DNA from 2 places in the Streptomyces sp. NPDC057694 genome. Region 2 is predicted to be linked to the other one. Evidence: riboswitches for the same ligand, from Rfam matches in the RefSeq annotation. Region 2 holds a riboswitch; the other holds the start of a gene.

Region 1 (4,887 bases), on a different contig from region 2:
TGTACGTCCTGTACATTTTTTACAGGGGCGGCGTCCACCGCGCCCGGATCGCCATTGGAGGCACCATGACCCGCCCGTCCGGCCGTTATGTCCTGCCCGAGTTCACCGAGCGCACCGCGTCGGGCCAGCGCACGCTCGACCCCTACTCCAAGCTCCTGGAAGAGCGCATCGTCTTCCTCGGGACACCGATCGACGACACCTCGGCGAACGATGTGATGGCGCAGCTGATGCACCTCGAGTACACGGCGCCGGAGCGGGACATCTCGCTGTACATCAACTCCCCCGGCGGCTCGTTCAGCGCGATGACGGCGATCTACGACACGATGCAGTACGTCAGTTGCGAGGTGGAGACGACCTGTCTGGGACAGGCCGCGTCCGTCGCCGCGGTGCTGCTGGCCGCGGGAGCGCCGGGCAAGCGGATGATGCTCCCCGGCTCGCGCGTGGTGCTCGACCAGCCCGCGCTGCCGGAGCCGGCCCAGGGACAGCCCACGGACCTGGAGATCCAGGCCCGGGAAATCATGCGCACGCGGGCGCAGTTGGAGGAGCTGCTCGCACGCCACTCGGGCCGGCCGACGGAGCGGATCAGCGCGGACATCGAGCGGGACACCGTACTCACGGCCCAACAGGCCCTGGAATACGGCCTGGTGGATCACGTCCTGCAGAACCGCAAGAACACGCACGGCGCACCGGGCGCGAGGTGAGGCGGCCGTGTATCCACCGGAACTGCCGCCGCTGCCCGCGCTGACCCGCGCCGAGTGCGAGCTGGTGGACAGCTATCTGGCCGTGGTCGATCTGCTGGCGCGCATCAACCCCGCGCGCGGCGACGACACGTATCGGGGCCTGCGCGCGGCCCAGGCGCTGGTCAGCCGGGCGACGGCGCTCCGGGACGCCCTGACCCTGATGCACCAGCGGGGCGAGAGCCGGGTGCACGCGGCGACCCTGGAGCGGGCGCTGCGCGTTCTGGACGGGGAGAGGCGAACACGGGCAGTCACTTTGCCGCCAGAAAACGTCACCTGACGGACAGTTGAAGTCGTCCGACGTCCTTTGGCGGCCAAGTCGTCCGCGTCCCCTGCGAAACGGCCCAGATGGGGTACCGCCGGATGGCGTAGATGTGCGTAGACCCTGAAGACCGTAAGAGTTGCGCGACGGCGGTAGGCGCATCCCGGAATTTTCGGTTCCGCCCCTGGTGCGGGCATGGTCGCGGCTGGCCGCCGGTTCCCGAAAGCCGCACTGTCCACCTGAACGGGTCAAGCGTGAGGAGCCTCACTTACCGCCGGTTCAGCTCGGCTTTCGCCTCAGAGGTGGGTCAAGATCCCTTCCGACGACAAGCCCCCGCCACCGCGGCGGGGCGGTCCGTGCGGACGCCGAGTCCTGCCGCCGCCCGGATGCCAGGTCGACAGGAGTGGATCGGCAGGAGTGGAGGACCCAGGCACGACGGGCCGCCGCAGCAGCCGCTGCGAGCAGTCCTTGGGGTGAAGCCGCGTCCCGCGGCCGGGCATCTTCGCCAGCCCGAACCCGACAGGTCATCCTTCGCAGGCGGCTGACGAAGGGTTGCGCATGTCCGCGCTCAATCGTGTCCCCTCGCTGCTGACCCGGGCCGGCACCGCCTCGGCCCTGACCCTCGCCGTCGCGAGCGCCGGGCTCATGGTCCCCGGTGCCGCGCCCGAGGCGTCGGCGGCCGTGGCCTCGACCAAGGCACTCCAGGTCGCGGCCTCGAAGAAGGGAGCGCCGTACAAGTGGGGCGCCACCGGGCCGCGCCGGTTCGACTGCTCGGGCCTCACGCTCTACTCGTTCAAGCGGGCGGGCAAGAAGCTGCCCCGCACCGCCGCGCAGCAGTACAACAAGACCCGCCATGTCTCCGCATCCCACCGCAAGCGTGGTGACCTGGTCTTCTTCCACTCCGGCCGGAGCGTCTACCACGTCGGCATCTACGCCGGTAAGGGACGCATGTGGCACTCCCCGAAGACCGGGGACGTGGTGAAGCTGCAGAAGATCTGGACCAAGAGCGTCTGGTACGGCCGGGTGCGCTGACCCGGCACCGTCGCCCCCTTTTCATGGTGGCGGGCCGGGCGCCAGGCCCGCCACCATGCCTCGACCGGCCGGAAGGGGTTACCTGGAGAGCATGGACGAACGGAACGAGACGCCCCTGGAGCGAGCCGACCGGAACTTCGGCGAGCTTCTGCAGGAACTCCGTGTCACGCAGACCGGGGTGCAGTTCCTGTTCGCCTTTCTCCTCACGCTCGCTTTCACCCAGCGCTTTCCCGCACTCGACACGGTGCAGCGCGCCGTCTATGTGACGACGCTGCTCCTCGCGGTCGTGGCGGCCGCGCTGCTGATGGCGCCCGCGGCGCTGCACCGGGTGCTGTTCCAGCTGGGGGCGAAGTCCCGGATCGTACGGGTCTCGTCGCGGCTCGCCGCCTGCGGCATGGCCGCGCTCGCCCTCGCGCTCACGGGTTCGGTGCTGCTCGTGGTCGATGTGACGGTCGGCCGGGGCGGCGGCATCGCCGCGGGCGCCGGAACGTTCCTGGTGTGCGTGGGGCTGTGGGGGGTTCTTCCCGGGCTCCTGCGCCGGTCCCTGGCCGGGCGGGCAGCGCCCCCGGACGACGAGGCGTCCGGCTGACCCGCGCTCAGCGGCTGGCCGGGCGGATGTCTCCGCCGGCCGCGGTGCTCTTCCAGGGCAGTGCGATCCACACCGTCTTGCCGCCCTCGGGCGTCGGACAGACCGAGAGTCTGCCGCCGCACTCGGCCGTGAGACAGCGGATGATGACCATGCCGCGCCCATTGTCCTGCTGCACCGCGGCGGGCAGCCGCTTGGGGTAGCGGGGATGGCTGTCGGTGACGCCGATCCGCAGCCGCTCGTCCCGCTCCAGTTCCAGCTCGACGGTGAAGGTGGGGGACAGACCGCGGGTGTGCTGCACCGCGTTCGTCGCGAGTTCGGAGACGATCAGCCGGACCGTGTCGGCGGTGTCGCCGTCACCCGGCATGCCCCACTCCGTCAGCACGTTGCTCACGTACCTCCGGGCCGTCGAGACCGACGCGGGATCGCTCGGCAGTGTTACTGATGCTTCCTGGTGGTCTGCCATGGCGAAGTCGTCCCTTTCCTGTCGGGGCCGCTCGACCGCCCGCCGCGGATCCTTCATTCACCGGCCCCGGCTACTGCTTCGCGCCAGCGTGCCACTTGGATGCGCTTCCAGGGTGGCGATCCCCCAAGATATGCATATATCTGTCGCTCGAAGCGGTGAACTCTGCGACGGTAGCCCGTATTTGGGCGAGCGAACGCCGGTTCCTCTACCGTCTGCTCTGGAGCCGTCCCCGACGGGCCGGGAGGGAGAACGGCCAGGCGGCCTGAGGACCAGAGGAGTCAGCATGAAGTACGGTCCCGCGGTACGTCGCCGCAAGCTGGGTGCCGAATTGCGCGCACTGCGCGTGGGCGCCGGGCTCACCAGTGGTGAGGCCGCGCGACTCGTCGGATGGCACCAGTCGAAGGTGAGCCGGATCGAGACAGGACGAAGCGGCGTGAAGGCATCGGACGTACTCCGTCTGCTCGACGCCTTCGACGCGAAGGACCCACAACTACGCCAACTCGTGGTGGCGTTGGCGGGGGCGGAGGATGCCGGCGGGCATCACTGGTGGCACGCGTACCGCGGGCTGCTGCCGCCCACGTACCGCGACTTCATCAGTCTGGAGTCGCAGGCGTGCCGGATCAGGACGCTGGAGACCAGTGTGATGCCGGGCCTGCTGCAGACGAAGGAGTACGCCTACGCGGTGACGCGATCCGTACTGGGCGGCATGGCCGAGCGACATATCGAGGCACTGGTGGAGGTGCGTCTCGCACGCCAGGAGGTGTTGCGCGCACAGACCCCCCTGCAGTTGACGGCCATCCTCGACGAGGCGGTACTGCGACGCGAGGTGGGCGGAAAAGGCATTCTGCAAAGGCAATTGGCACATTTGGCCGAGGTGGCCCGGATGCCGCATGTCCGGATTCAGGTGCTTCCCTTCTCGGCAGGTGGGCACATCGGCATCACCGGGCCTTTCGTTGTGTTCTCATTTCCGAACACAACTGATCTGGATGTGGTTGTTCTCGACCATTTGACGAGTAGTCTCTACCTCGAGCGGAAAGAAGACCTCAAGGCGTACACGGACGCCTTCGAAGCTCTTCAGGGGCACGCTCTTTCGCCCGAGGACTCGCTGGAGTTCATCGCACAGATCGCCGGATAGCCGGGTGTGCGGGGTCGCCGACGCTCCGTCACGCTCCGGCCTGCGTCAGGGAGGCACCATGAATGCACTGCCTCGGTACGTTTCCGACAGCATGTCGCTGAGCGGCGCACGGTGGCGGCGCAGCAGCCGCAGCACGGGCGCCAACAACTGCGTCGAGGCGGCCCCCTTGCCTTCGGGGCCCGCGGCCGGCCTGCTGGCCGTCCGCGATTCCAAGAACACGGCGGGACCCGCCGTGCTCTTCGCTCCCTCCGCCTGGGAAGAGTTCGTCAGCTCCCTGCGCTGACCGCGCCCCGGGGAGCCGTTCGGCCGATCACCCGCACCGCCTCGGCGAGCTGCTCGTCGGTGAGGTCGGCGCGGGCGGTCAGCCGCAGTCGTGAGACGCCGTCCGGCACGGACGGCGGACGGAAACAGCCCACCGCCAGTCCCGCCGCCCGGCAGGCCGCGGCCCAGCGCACCGCATCGTCGGGCGAGGGTGCGCGCACCGAGACCACCGCCGCTTCCGGGCGGACGGCCGACAGGCCCTCATCCGCGAGGAGTTGATGCAGCGTCGCCGCGACCTCACGGGCCCGTGTCGCCCGCCGGGGTTCGCGGCGCAGCAGACGCAGCGCCGCGAGCGCGGCGCCGACGGCGGCCGGAGCGAGGCCGGTGTCGAAGATGAACGTACGCGCC
Region 2 (4,887 bases):
CCTCACCGCAGTGCGGCGCGTCCTCGACGTGACCGCCGAGGAGGTCCGGGAGATCGCCCAGGCGCGTCTGCGGCCCGACAACCGCGCGGTCCTGGTGTACGAGCCCACCGCCCCCGCCGAGGCCGACGACGAGACCGCAGCGAACGACGAGGAGGCGGGCCAGTGACCGAGCAGCTCGCGAGCATGGACTTCCACCCGCAGCCGCAGCCCGGCGAGGCCAGGCCGTGGGCGTTCCCCGCCCCGCAGCGCGGCGCGCTCGACAACGGCCTCACCGTTCTGCACTGCCACCGCCCCGGCCAGCAGGTCGTCGCCGTGGAGGTCAACCTGGAGGCGCCCCTGGAGGCCGAGCCCAAGGGGCTCGACGGGGTCGCCACGATCATGGCGCGGGCCTTCAACGAGGGCACCGACAAGCACTCCGCCGAGGAGTTCGCGGCCGAACTGGAGCGCTGCGGCGCCACGATGGACGCGCACGCCGACCACCCGGGCGTCCGGGTCTCCGTCGAAGTGCCGGTCTCCCGGCTCTCCAAGGGGCTCGCCCTGCTGGCCGACGCCCTGAGGGCGCCCGCCTTCGCCGACAGCGAGATCGAGCGCCTGGTGGCCAACCGGCTCGACGAGATCCCGCACGAGAGCGCCAGCCCGGCCCGCCGCGCCGCCAAGGAACTCTCCAAGCAGCTCTTCCCGGCCGACGCGCGCATGTCGCGCCCGCGCCAGGGCACCGAGGAGACCGTCGCCGCCATCGACGCGGCGGCCGTGCGCGCCTTCTACGAGAAGCACGTACGCCCGGCCACCGCCACCGCCGTGGTGGTCGGTGACCTCACGGGCGTCGACCTCGACGGCCTGCTCGCCGACACGCTCGGCGCCTGGACCGGGAACACCGCGGAGGCGCGTCCCGTCCCGCCCGTCACGGCCGACGACACCGGCCGCGTCGTCATCGTGGACCGTCCGGGCGCGGTGCAGACGCAATTGCTGATCGGCCGCATCGGACCCGACAAGCACGACCGGGTGTGGGCTGCGCAGATCCTCGGCACGTACTGCCTGGGCGGCACCCTCACCTCGCGCCTGGACCGCGTCCTGCGCGAGGAGAAGGGCTACACCTACGGGGTGCGGTCCTTCGCGCAGGTGCTGCGCTCGGCGCCGGACGGGACGGGCGCCGCGATGCTCGCCATCAGCGGTTCCGTGGACACCCCGAACACCGGTCCCGCGCTCGACGACCTGTGGAAGGTGCTGCGCACGCTGGCCGCCGAGGGACTGACGGACGCCGAACGGGACACGGCCGTGCAGAACCTGGTGGGGGTGGCTCCCCTCAAGTTCGAGACCGCCGCGAACGTCGCGGGAACCCTCGCCGACCAGGTCGAGCAGCACCTGCCCGACGACTTCCAGGCCCGCCTGTACCGCCAGCTCGCCGACACGGGCACCGTGGAAGCCACGGCGGCGGTCGTGAACGCCTTCCCGGCGGACCGCCTGGTGACGATCCTCGTGGGCGACGCCGCGCAGATCGAGGAGCCGGTCAGGGCGCTCGGCATCGGTGAAGTGACCGTGGTCTCCGGCTGATCGGGACACGTCGAGCCGCACCGCCTCGGAGCCCCGGTGACCGCGAGGTCACCGGGGCTCCGTCGTGTCCGTGATGTCGCTCACGTACGCAAACGCGATCGCCACGCTTCGTAAATGTCCGAAATGGTGCGGAGGTTGCCTGTCTGCCCTGTGGCATGCGCGACAAAAGCCGGGATCCGTTTGTTGATTAAAAGATGTCCCGCTTAGCGTCGGTCCGGCTGTCCGCCGCACCCGTGCCGCGCCCGCGTCACCGGGCAGCCATCGCCGAGTCCCCCATGGCGCGAGCCAGGGGAGCCGGGGACCCACCGCAGTCCCTGGGGTGAATCGGACCCCTCCCGCAAGGAGTGGCCCGTAGGAGACCTTCCTGCTCCGAACCCGTCAGCTAACCCGGTAGGCGAGAGGGAAGGAAAGGATCAGCCTCTTCATGGCGTTCACCCGTGCCACCGGGAAGCACCGTCGTCCGAGCCGCATCACGCGTACCACCGCGCAGGTCGCGAGTGTCGCCGCGCTCACCACGACCGGTGTCGTCGGAGGCCTCGCCGCCCCCGCGCTCGCCGCGGACACCGCGGCCCCAGAGCAGAACAACCTGACGCAGGCCATCTCCATCGGCGACTCCCTCGCCGACCAGATCGACGCCCAGGCCACCGCCCAGAAGAAGGCCGCCGACGCGGCCGCCGCCAAGGAGAAGGCGGAGGCCGAGGCCAAGAAGCGGGCCGAGGAGGCCAAGCGCAAGGCCGAGGAGAAGGCCAAGAAGGAGCGCGAGGCCAAGGAGCGCGCCGCCCGTGAGGCCGAGCGCAAGCGCCTCAACTCCTTCGTGGCGCCCATCTCCGGCTCGTACGTCTCCACCGCCTACAAGGCGAGCAGCGGCCTGTGGTCCTCCGGCAGCCACACGGGCATCGACTTCCACGCCGCCAGCGGCACCGCGGTCCACGCCGTGGGCTCCGGCACCGTCGTCGAGGCCGGCTGGGGCGGCGCCTACGGCAACAACATCGTCATCAAGATGAACGACGGTACGTACACCCAGTACGGTCACCTGTCGTCCATCGGAGTCTCGGTCGGCCAGTCGGTCACCCCGGGCCAGCAGATAGCCCTCTCCGGCGCCACCGGCAACGCGACGGGCCCGCACCTCCACTTCGAGGCCCGCACCGGCCCCGACTACGGCTCGGACATCGACCCCGTCGCGTACCTGCGCTCGCACGGCGTGAACGTCTGACGCACTCCCGCAGCATCGCCCGAAAGCCCCGGCTCGCCGAGCCGGGGCTTTCGCGTTGCCTGTCCTGAGCAGACCGCCGGTGTCCAAAAAATATCCCTGGATTCCGGGCTGCCGTCGGAAATTCAAGCGCGGTGGAATAGAGTCGTTGGGCAAGCGCGCTGACCGGACGTCAATCGTGCTTGTACGGGCGTCAATCGACCGCGTTTCGCGGGGATTAAGGCGGAGGTCGGGTCATGCGCATTCCCGCGCACTCGGTATGCACGGCGATCCGTGACGACATCGTCGCGGGTGTCTACGAGCGCGGCGGCAGGCTCACCGAGGAGCTGCTCGCGCGGCGCTACGGTGTCTCGCGCGTCCCGGTCCGTGAGGCGCTGCGCACCCTGGAGGCGGAAGGGTTCGTCGTCACGCGGCGGCACGCGGGCGCCTGCGTCGCCGAGCCCACCGAGCAGGAGGCCGCCGACCTCCTGGAGATCCGCATGCTGCTCGAACCGCTGGGTGCGGCCCGCGCGGCCCAGCGCCGCACCGAAGCCCACCTCAAAGTGCTGCGCGGCCTGGTCAGGCTGGGGCAGGAGCGCTCCAGGCGGGGGCAGAGCGAGGACCTGCGCTCGCTGGGCAGCTGGTTCCACGAGACGCTCGCGCAGGCCTCCGGCAGCCCCGGACTGATCACCCTGCTCACCCAGCTGCGGCACAAGATCGCATGGATGTACGCGGTCGAGACCCCGGGCCGGCCCGCCGAATCCTGGTCCGAGCACGGTGCCATCGTCGACGCCGTGGCCCGCGGTGACGCCGAGCGGGCCCGCGTCCTGACGGCCCAGCACGCCGAGCGCGCGACGGCGGCGCACCGACTGCGCGTCCCGCGCGCGGGCGAGCGTGTGAGGACTTCGCAACATCCCGTAAACACGGCGGGGCTCCAGCATTAACAGGGGCACCGTATACAAAGAAGTACACAATTCGCGGAATGGGTCGCGACCTGTTTTCCGCTGCCCTTTTTAGTGCCGCATTCGGCGCCGTTGATTTCCCCTGCGCTTTCCGGGGTGCGGAAATTCCGTCGAGCGGTAAAAGGGTGCACAGTGCCGTCGAGACAAAAAACGACGGAGCCGCGCGCTCCGGGGGGAAACGCGCGGCTCCGTCGAAAGACGCTGTGGGGTCAGACGGTCTCGGGAAGCTCCTCGAGCCCCTCGGCGACCAGCTTGGCCAGACGGTCGAGCGCGGCGTCCGCGCCCTCGGCGTCGGAGGCCAGCACGATCTCCTCGCCGCCCTGGGCGCCCAGGCCCAGCACCGCGAGCATGGAGGCGGCGTTGACGGGGTTGCCGTCGGCCTTGGCGATCGTCACGGGGACGCCGGCCGCCGTGGCCGCGCGGACGAAGATGGAGGCGGGACGGGCGTGGAGGCCCTCGGCCCAGCCGACGTTGACGCGGCGCTCAGCCATGTGATGCTGCCCTTCAGGTGTCTCACAGTTGTCTAGACCATTCTCACACACCGTGGTCCGTGCTCGACGCGGACCCACGTCCCGTACGCGCACGGCCCTTCGGCCTCCTTCAGCCTGCCTCCCACGCGCGCGGGCCGCGACCCGTAAGACGGCGACACGCGCCCCCTCCGTCTGTCGGTGCTCGGCCCTACCCTTGCGGCATGGAGACCCCGTCGGACCGGCACGCCTACCCCGCCCACTGGGAGGCCGACGTGGTGCTGCGCGACGGCGGCACCGCCCGGATCAGGCCCATCACCACCGCGGACGCCGAGCGGCTGACCAGCTTCTACGAGCAGGTCTCGGACGAGTCGAAGTACTACCGCTTCTTCGCGCCCTACCCGCGCCTGTCCGCCAAGGACGTGCACCGCTTCACCCATCACGACTACGTGGACCGGGTCGGTCTCGCCGCCACCGTGGGCGGCGAGTTCATCGCGACGGTCCGCTACGACCGGATCAACGCGCACGGGATGCCCGCCTCCGCCCCGGCCGACGAGGCCGAGGTCGCCTTCCTGGTCCAGGACGCCCATCAGGGGCGCGGTGTCGCGTCCGCCCTTCTGGAGCACATCGCGGCCGTCGCGCGTGAGCGCGGCATCCGCCGGTTCGCCGCCGAGGTGCTGCCCGCCAACACCAAGATGATCAAGGTGTTCCGGGACGC

Evidence for each region. Region 2 has a riboswitch for cyclic di-AMP ahead of ACFVDP_RS25025 (M23 family metallopeptidase). Riboswitches for the same ligand answer to the same signal wherever they lie in the genome.
Region 1: linked by a shared signal. The riboswitch ahead of ACFVDP_RS13690 (C40 family peptidase) and the one ahead of ACFVDP_RS25025 (M23 family metallopeptidase) in region 2 are both predicted to bind cyclic di-AMP.

What each region holds. Positions count from the first base shown of each region.
Region 1 covers NZ_JBHVIX010000004.1:335,598-340,484, forward strand. The annotation lists gene ACFVDP_RS13680 (ATP-dependent Clp protease proteolytic subunit) at 66-701, shown strand; gene ACFVDP_RS13685 (hypothetical protein) at 709-1,017, shown strand; cyclic di-AMP (ydaO/yuaA leader) riboswitch at 1,353-1,554, shown strand; gene ACFVDP_RS13690 (C40 family peptidase) at 1,558-2,031, shown strand; gene ACFVDP_RS13695 (DUF6328 family protein) at 2,123-2,620, shown strand; gene ACFVDP_RS13700 (ATP-binding protein) at 2,628-3,083, opposite strand; gene ACFVDP_RS13705 (helix-turn-helix domain-containing protein) at 3,367-4,218, shown strand; gene ACFVDP_RS13710 (DUF397 domain-containing protein) at 4,277-4,501, shown strand; gene ACFVDP_RS13715 (8-amino-7-oxononanoate synthase) at 4,485-4,887, opposite strand, start outside.
Region 2 covers NZ_JBHVIX010000012.1:128,521-133,407, reverse strand. The annotation lists gene ACFVDP_RS25035 (M16 family metallopeptidase) at 1-166, shown strand, start outside; gene ACFVDP_RS25030 (M16 family metallopeptidase) at 184-1,551, shown strand; cyclic di-AMP (ydaO/yuaA leader) riboswitch at 1,804-1,963, shown strand; gene ACFVDP_RS25025 (M23 family metallopeptidase) at 1,976-2,764, shown strand; gene ACFVDP_RS25020 (GntR family transcriptional regulator) at 2,998-3,684, shown strand; gene ACFVDP_RS25015 (HPr family phosphocarrier protein) at 3,912-4,193, opposite strand; gene ACFVDP_RS25010 (GNAT family N-acetyltransferase) at 4,394-4,887, shown strand, end outside.